Syntrophobacter fumaroxidans MPOB: one gene and its partner. The main gene of each other region encodes a partner of the protein of the gene in region 2 in a complex. Links are inferred from orthologs where the notes say so. Each region holds a gene or a part of one and is shown on either strand. Other genes may lie near its edges.

Region 1 (3,662 bases), 2.3 Mb from region 2 along the record:
GTATCGAGGAGATATTTCCAATCGTTTTTCTTCATGGTGCGCCTCCTTTTATGAAAATCGGTCTTCGGGCAACAAGCGCTTAGAAGAAAAGGTTCCCGAACCGATTCGGTCGGCCCACCGGGCATTCAACGCCGTGGTCGGGTCGCTGAAGTCATGGAACTCAGCGCTTCATGGGCGTCATTTCAGGCCGCGCCGGGCCGGCCGCCGTCCGTTATGAAATGCTTCCGGCGAAATCTCAGGGCCACGTTGACCAGGCTGATGAGGATGGGCACCTCCAGCAGGGGCCCGATCACCGTCGCGAAAGCCTGCCCGGACTGGATTCCGAAAACGGCGATGGCCACCGCAATGGCCAGCTCGAAATCGTTTGACGCCGACGTGAAGGAAAGCGTTGCGGACGTGGGATAGTCCGCCCGGAGCTTCTTTGCCAGAAAGAAAGTCGCAAAGAACATGAGCAGAAAATAGATGGCCAGGGGAACGGCGATGCGCAGCACGTCAAGCGGCAATGTAACGATATATTCCCCTTTCAGCGAGAACATCACGACGATGGTGAACAGCAGCGCGACGAGCGTGATGGGGCTGATCCGGGGGATGAATTTCTTCTCGTACCATTCTGCGCCCTTCATCGGGATGAGGATAAAGCGCGTGAGGAGTCCGCTGAAAAAGGGGATCCCGAGGTAGATCATGACGGTTTTCACCACATCGAGTATGGATACGTTGACCTTCATGGCAAAACCGAGCCCAAGCCATCGGGGCAGGACCGTGATGAAAAAATACGCATAGACCGCGTACAGGGCCATCTGAAAGATGGCGTTGAAGGCCACCAGTCCCGCGCAATACTCCCGATTGCCTTCGGCCAGCTCGTTCCAGACGATGACCATGGCGATGCACCGGGCAAGCCCGACCAGTATCAAACCGACGGCGTATTCCGGGTAACCCGAAAGAAAAACCACGGCCAGGACGAACATCAGGATCGGTCCGATCACCCAGTTGAGAACCAGGGACAGGCCAAGCACCCGTCGGTTCCCGAAAACACGATGCAACTCCTCGTATTTGACCCGCGCAAGGGGAGGGTACATCATCAGGATAAGCCCCACGGCGATGGGGATGTTGGTGGTTCCGACCTGGAACAGGTTGATCACCTCCTTGATGCCCGGGTAGAAATACCCCGCTCCCACCCCGAAAGCCATGGCCAGCACGATCCAGAGCGTGAGGAAACGGTCGAGGAACGAGAGTCTTCTTGTGGCCGGTTCTTCCATGATCCTCCTCCGGTTTCGATTCACTCATCCCGCGTCAGCACTTCAGGGAGTTTCTCAACGAATGCCTTGATTTCATCGCGCACCCGGCGGTAATGCATCATCGCCTCTTCTTCGGTTCGAGCACTCGCCGCGAGCCTGGGAGGATCATCGAACGGAAGGTGCAAAACCCTCGTCTTCGCCGGAAAGACGGGACAGGCCCGCTGGGCATTGTCGCAGAGCGTGATCACGTAATCGAATTCCAGATGTTCCAGGGTGTCCACGTCCTTGGACGACTGGCCGGATATGTCGAGTCCGGCTTCGGCCATGGCCTTGACGGCGCCGGGGTCGAGACCGTGAGGCGTCACGCCGGCGGACCGCGCTTCGATCAAATGCCCTTTCAAATGGTTGGTCCAGGCTTCGGCCATCTGGCTACGACAGGAATTGCCCGTGCAAAGATAGAGGATTCTTATTTTCGGTTCCGTGGACATGATGTGCCGTCCTCCCGCTTAACGACGTTGATTCCTTTGCGCCCCGCTTCCGCCGATTTCCTGCGAGCCCCGACCCGGAGACCGCCTCCTTTCATTCCAACTGAAACCGCTCCAGGTAACTCGCAAGCGTCTCCCTCTGCTCCCGGGTCAGTGGAGGACAGTTCTCGGGGCCTCTGCCGCCGTCGGCCACCTGAGTCGCAAACACCATGCAGGTCGGCTGCCCGCATTGCCTGCAGTTCGTTTTCGGCAGGAACCTGAGGATTTCGATGACCTTCGGCTTGGGAGCGCCTTCGAAACGAGGCTCTATCTCCGCGCGTCTTTCCCAGGCGTCATTGATTTCCCTCTTCAGCCATTCAAGGATTCGGTCTCCCTCTTCCTCGTCCCTCAGAGCGTTCACGGCGATTTTCCGAGGATGGACCGCGATCAGTTTCCCATGAACCTTGAACGATACGCAAAGAGGATCCTTCGTGAATTGAAACCCGCCCAGTACCGCGTTGAGATAAGGGATCACCTCGCCGATGTCCTCATCCAGGTGGGCGACGCAATGCACTGATTGGGCTTCGGGCCTGCATTCCGGGCGAACCACCTCCTTACGGTAACCTTTGAGCAACATGGGGCTGCCTCCTTCAAAAGGAAAACCGTTTGCGGCTCCCAGCGGCTCACTTTTCGAAAAGGAGCGCTTTCACCGCCTCTTTGACTCGCCGGATATCGTGGGAGCTCAGCTCAAAATTCTTGTTCTTCTCGATCCCAAGGTCCGTCAGCACCAGATAGCTTTTCAAAGGCACCCGGGCTTTTTCGAGAATCGCCTTGGCACATCCCACTGAACAGCCGTCGATCGTCACCATTTCAGGAACGTCTCGGGCCGACTGGACAAACCCGCTGAGCTGCCCGCCGATCCCGGCCAGGCAAAACATCTTGCCCACTCCTTCCCGAGTCAGCTCCACGGCTGCCTGATTCGAAAGCTGCCCAACGTTGGAACCGCCCGAACATGACAGAATCATGACAGTCCCACCGGGGACACAACAGTTCTCAGTCATCCGGTTGCTCCCTTCCTTGTCCGAAGCTACGCCATCCTGCGGCCCTCCGGGCCCTTACCGGTCCTCCCTGCGAACCGCGCCGACGACCAACGGCTCACTTGCCGATCCAGCGCTTGATCTCTTCCTTGGTGGGAATCTTGCCGACCGATTTCACCTCACCATCGATCACCACGGCAGGCGTGCCGAACACTCCGTATTCACCGATCTTCAGGATGTCGGTCACTTTCTCGATTTCGGCGTCCACGCCGCTCTCGGAAACCGCTTCCCTGACATTCTTTTCCGTCTGCCGACACTTGGGACAACCCGGACCCAACACTTTGATTTCCATGAAATTCTCCCTTTCGAATCGGGTACCGCCCGCGCCTTGCGCACGGCAGCGCCCCTTATGCAGCGTCAAGCCGAAACATCAAAACACTCAGCCATGCATCATGTTTCCCGCGGGTCTCAACCAGGAAAATAATACCCGAAGACCATCCCGCATGTCGTTGACATGATGATGACCAGGCTCACATAAACGATCGTTTTTTTCGTTCCCATCACGCTCCGAATGACCAGCATGCTTGGCAAGGAGAGCGCCGGGCCGGCGAGCAGCAACGCCAGGGCGGGGCCGTTGCCCATACCCGAACCGATAAGGCCCTGCAATATGGGGATTTCCGTCAGGGTTGCAAAATACATGAACGCCCCGACGACGGCGGAAAACAAATTGGCGCCGAAGGAATTGCCCCCCACCATCTGCTTGATCCACTGGGAAGGAATGATTCCTTCCGTGTGCGGCTGTCCCAGAAACAGCCCCGCAGCAAGCACGCCGCCCAAAAGCAGGGGCGTGATCTGTTTGGTGAACCCCCAGGTGGACAGAAACCACTCTTCCGCATCGCCGCGGGTCGTGGTGATGAGGATCGTCA
Region 2 (3,079 bases):
GCTTCTTTTCGAGCACCGCCAGCAGGAGGGAAACCCGGTTGGTATCGATTCCCATGCTGGTCCGCCGGGGCTGGGTCCATCCGGTGGCGCCGACCAGCGCCTGCAGCTCCACCAGCAAGGGGCGGGTGCCCTCCATCGAACACACCACCACCGATCCGGATACACCCGTGGGCCGTTCCGCAAGAAGGAATTGAGAAGGATTCGGCACTTCCTCCAATCCCGCCTCCTTCATTTCGAACACACCGACCTCGTTGGTTGATCCATATCGGTTCTTGACCGCTCGCAACAGCCGGAACGTATGCGTGCGATCCCCTTCAAGGTAGAGAACGGTGTCCACAAGGTGTTCGAGGGCTCGGGGACCGGCGATGGAGCCTTCCTTGGTGACGTGGCCGACCAGGAAGATACTGATGTTGCCGTCTTTTGCGGCGCGCATCAGCCGCAACGCACATTCCCGGACCTGGCTTATGGAACCCGGAGCGACCTCGAGCCCCATGGTGTGCATGGTCTGAATGGAATCCACCGCCAGGATCTGCGGATGCGAGTGGTCGATGACGTCAAGGACGGCCTCCAGGGAGGTTTCGGAAAAGATGAGCAGTCCTCCGGATTCGATTCTCAGCCGTGCGGCCCGCAGTTTCAGTTGTTGCGGGCTCTCTTCACCGGAGACGTAGAGGACCTTTTTCTTTTGCGACATGAGGGCAAGCGCCTGGAGCAGGAGCGTGGATTTCCCGATGCCGGGGTCGCCTGCCAGCAGAATGAGGGACCCGCTGACCAGCCCTCCTCCCAGCACTCGGTCCCACTCACCGATGCCTGTGGTGAACCGTGCTTCCGACTCCATCGGAATTTCCGCCAGGGGCAGGGGACGAGCCGCTTGCCCATGGGGCTCCAACCGCCCTGAAGCCTTATGCGTGACCTCCTCCACCAGACTCTGCCAACTCCGGCACTCGGGACAACGGCCCAGCCATTTCGGGCTCACGTAGCCGCACTGCTGACATCGATAGATCGTCTTGAGACCCCCCATATGCCTCCCTGCTGAACGATGAGTATCCTTTGTGTTCGTATTCACTACACTATACACCATTCCACGGCCGAGGGGCGGGCAAACTGGGAACCGCATCCCGATTCGCCCCGGAATGTTCAATTGACAAAGTTGAAAATAGTGTTTTATATTCTGTGTCCATTGATGGACCAAGCTTTTCCTTACCGTGAGCTGGTAAGTTCCCTTAGAAGGAGAGGAGTGTTTCTGATGGCGGGTAAAAATATCATCGAGGTCACGGACGGCAGCTTCGACCAGGAAGTCCTGCAATCCGATGTGCCGGTGCTGGTGGATTTCTGGGCTCCGTGGTGCGGTCCGTGCCGGGCCATTGCTCCTGTTATCGAAGAATTGTCCGGAGATTACGAGGCCAGGCTGAAGGTGGCCAAGTGCAACGTTGATGACAATCCGAAAACGCCCAGCAGGTATGGCATTCGAGCCATCCCGACCTTGATCATTTTCAAGGGCGGGAATGTCAGCGAGCAGATCACGGGGGCCGTGGCAAAGTCCCAGATCACTGCCGCCATCGACAAGGCCGTCGGCTAAGCCGGATGATGCCGATGGGCCCGGACCGATAGGCGCGGTTTCATTCAGGTTCCCTGCAGTGTTTTCTCCCCTGTCAGAAAACCGTTCTTTCAAGCATGAAAATGAATGACATCTACGACATAGCGATCATTGGCGGCGGGCCTGCCGGACTTACGGCGGGCCTGTATGCCGCAAGAGCACGGCTGAAGGTCATTTTGCTTGAACGGATGGGCTTCGGGGGGCAGCTGCTCACTTACGAGAAAGTGGACAATTATCCGGGGTTTCCGGAGGGCATCGGAGCCTTCGGCTTGTCGGAGCTCATCAGCGCCCAGGCGCTCAAATTCGGTCTGGTCACCCGCAATGCCGAGGTGACGGATCTCCTGGTTGACGAGCCCATAAAGGTCGTCAGGCTTGCCGACGCGGAGTTGCTTGCGAAAACCGTCGTCATCGCCTCGGGAGCATCCCCGAACAAACTGGGGGTCCGCGGCGAGAGTGAGTACACGGGGCGCGGAGTGTCCTACTGCGCGGTATGCGACGCGCCTTTTTACCGGAATCAGGAAGTGGCGGTGGTGGGCGGCGGAGATACGGCCATCGAAGAAGCCATCTACCTGACCAAGTTTGCCAGTCGCGTGCACGTGATCCATCGCAGGGACCAACTGCGGGCAACGCGCATCATACAGGAACGTGCTTTACAAAATGACAGGATTTCCTTTATTCTTAGCAGCGTCGTCACGGAGATCAAGGGAAGCGGCGAACAGGGCGTGGACCGCTTGACGATCCGGGAAGCCAAGGGCACCAAAATCGACGAACTCCCCGTGAACGGGGTCTTCATTTTTGTCGGAATTCAGCCGAATTCCGGTTTTGTGCCCACGGAAGTGGACCGTGACGTGTTCGGGTTCATTCGTACCGATCAGGAGATGAAGACATCGGTGCCGGGTGTTTTTGCAGCCGGCGATGTGCGAGTGAAGGAGCTCCGTCAGATCGTGACGGCGGTGGGGGATGGGGCCACCGCGGCGTTCAACGCCGGGCGCCACATCGAAAGTCATCTTTAGATTCCACCACAATCATTGAGGACATTTCATGCGGATCGGCCTGGAGAAGATACGGAAGGTCTACCGATTTGCTGCATTCGTTCCACTCCTGTCGCTTGTGCTGGTCACCGGTGGCTGCGGCACATTCCTCGGGGAGTTTTACTTCGGGGATCTCCTCGGCGGGAAGAAGAGCTCGAGCACGGTGGACAAGACCGCCGAGCAGCTTGCAGTGGAAGGCATGCAGAAAATGCAGAAAAAGGATTACGACGATGCCCTCAAGGCTTTTCGAAAGCTGAAAGAGCATTATCCTTACAGCAAGTACGCGATCCTGGCGGAGCTCAAAATCGGGGATGCCCTTTTCCACGATAAGAAGTACAGCGAGGCGGCGATAGCCTACGAGGAGTTTGCCCGCTTGCACCCCAGGAATGAAGTCGTGCCTTATGTCCTCTACCAGATCGGAATGAGCCACTTCCTGACGTTCACGACGACGGAC

Evidence for each region. Proteins that work in one complex are often made in the same cells at the same time.
Region 1: the proteins of trxA (region 2) and SFUM_RS18600 are in contact, whole or in part, in an NMR structure (PDB 2IPA), measured with the Bacillus subtilis proteins. The link is inferred for Syntrophobacter fumaroxidans MPOB from one-to-one orthologs.

What each region holds. Positions count from the first base shown.
Region 1 is NC_008554.1:4,408,792-4,412,453, reverse strand. Bases 1-2,927 are described here. They hold SFUM_RS18600 (arsenate reductase ArsC), read right to left. Parts: upstream 1,724-2,927; coding sequence 1,277-1,723; downstream 1-1,276. Other genes in these bases: SFUM_RS18585 (thioredoxin family protein), read right to left, coding at 2,855-2,927; SFUM_RS18590 (putative zinc-binding protein), read right to left, coding at 2,383-2,724; SFUM_RS18595 ((Fe-S)-binding protein), read right to left, coding at 1,815-2,336; arsB (ACR3 family arsenite efflux transporter), read right to left, coding at 183-1,256; SFUM_RS18610 (DUF4405 domain-containing protein), read right to left, coding at 1-35. Also shown: more of SFUM_RS18585, read right to left, coding at 2,928-3,088; SFUM_RS18580 (permease), read right to left, coding at 3,205-3,662. UniProt on the Bacillus subtilis protein: Catalyzes the reduction of arsenate [As(V)] to arsenite [As(III)]. In vitro, can dephosphorylate para-nitrophenyl phosphate (pNPP).
Region 2 is NC_008554.1:2,087,534-2,090,612, forward strand. Bases 1-2,909 are described here. They hold trxA (thioredoxin), read left to right. Parts: upstream 1-1,243; coding sequence 1,244-1,576; downstream 1,577-2,909. Other genes in these bases: radA (DNA repair protein RadA), read right to left, coding at 1-1,018; trxB (thioredoxin-disulfide reductase), read left to right, coding at 1,672-2,607; SFUM_RS21660 (outer membrane protein assembly factor BamD), read left to right, coding at 2,636-2,909. In the rest of the region: more of SFUM_RS21660, read left to right, coding at 2,910-3,079. UniProt on the Bacillus subtilis protein: Participates in various redox reactions through the reversible oxidation of its active center dithiol to a disulfide and catalyzes dithiol-disulfide exchange reactions.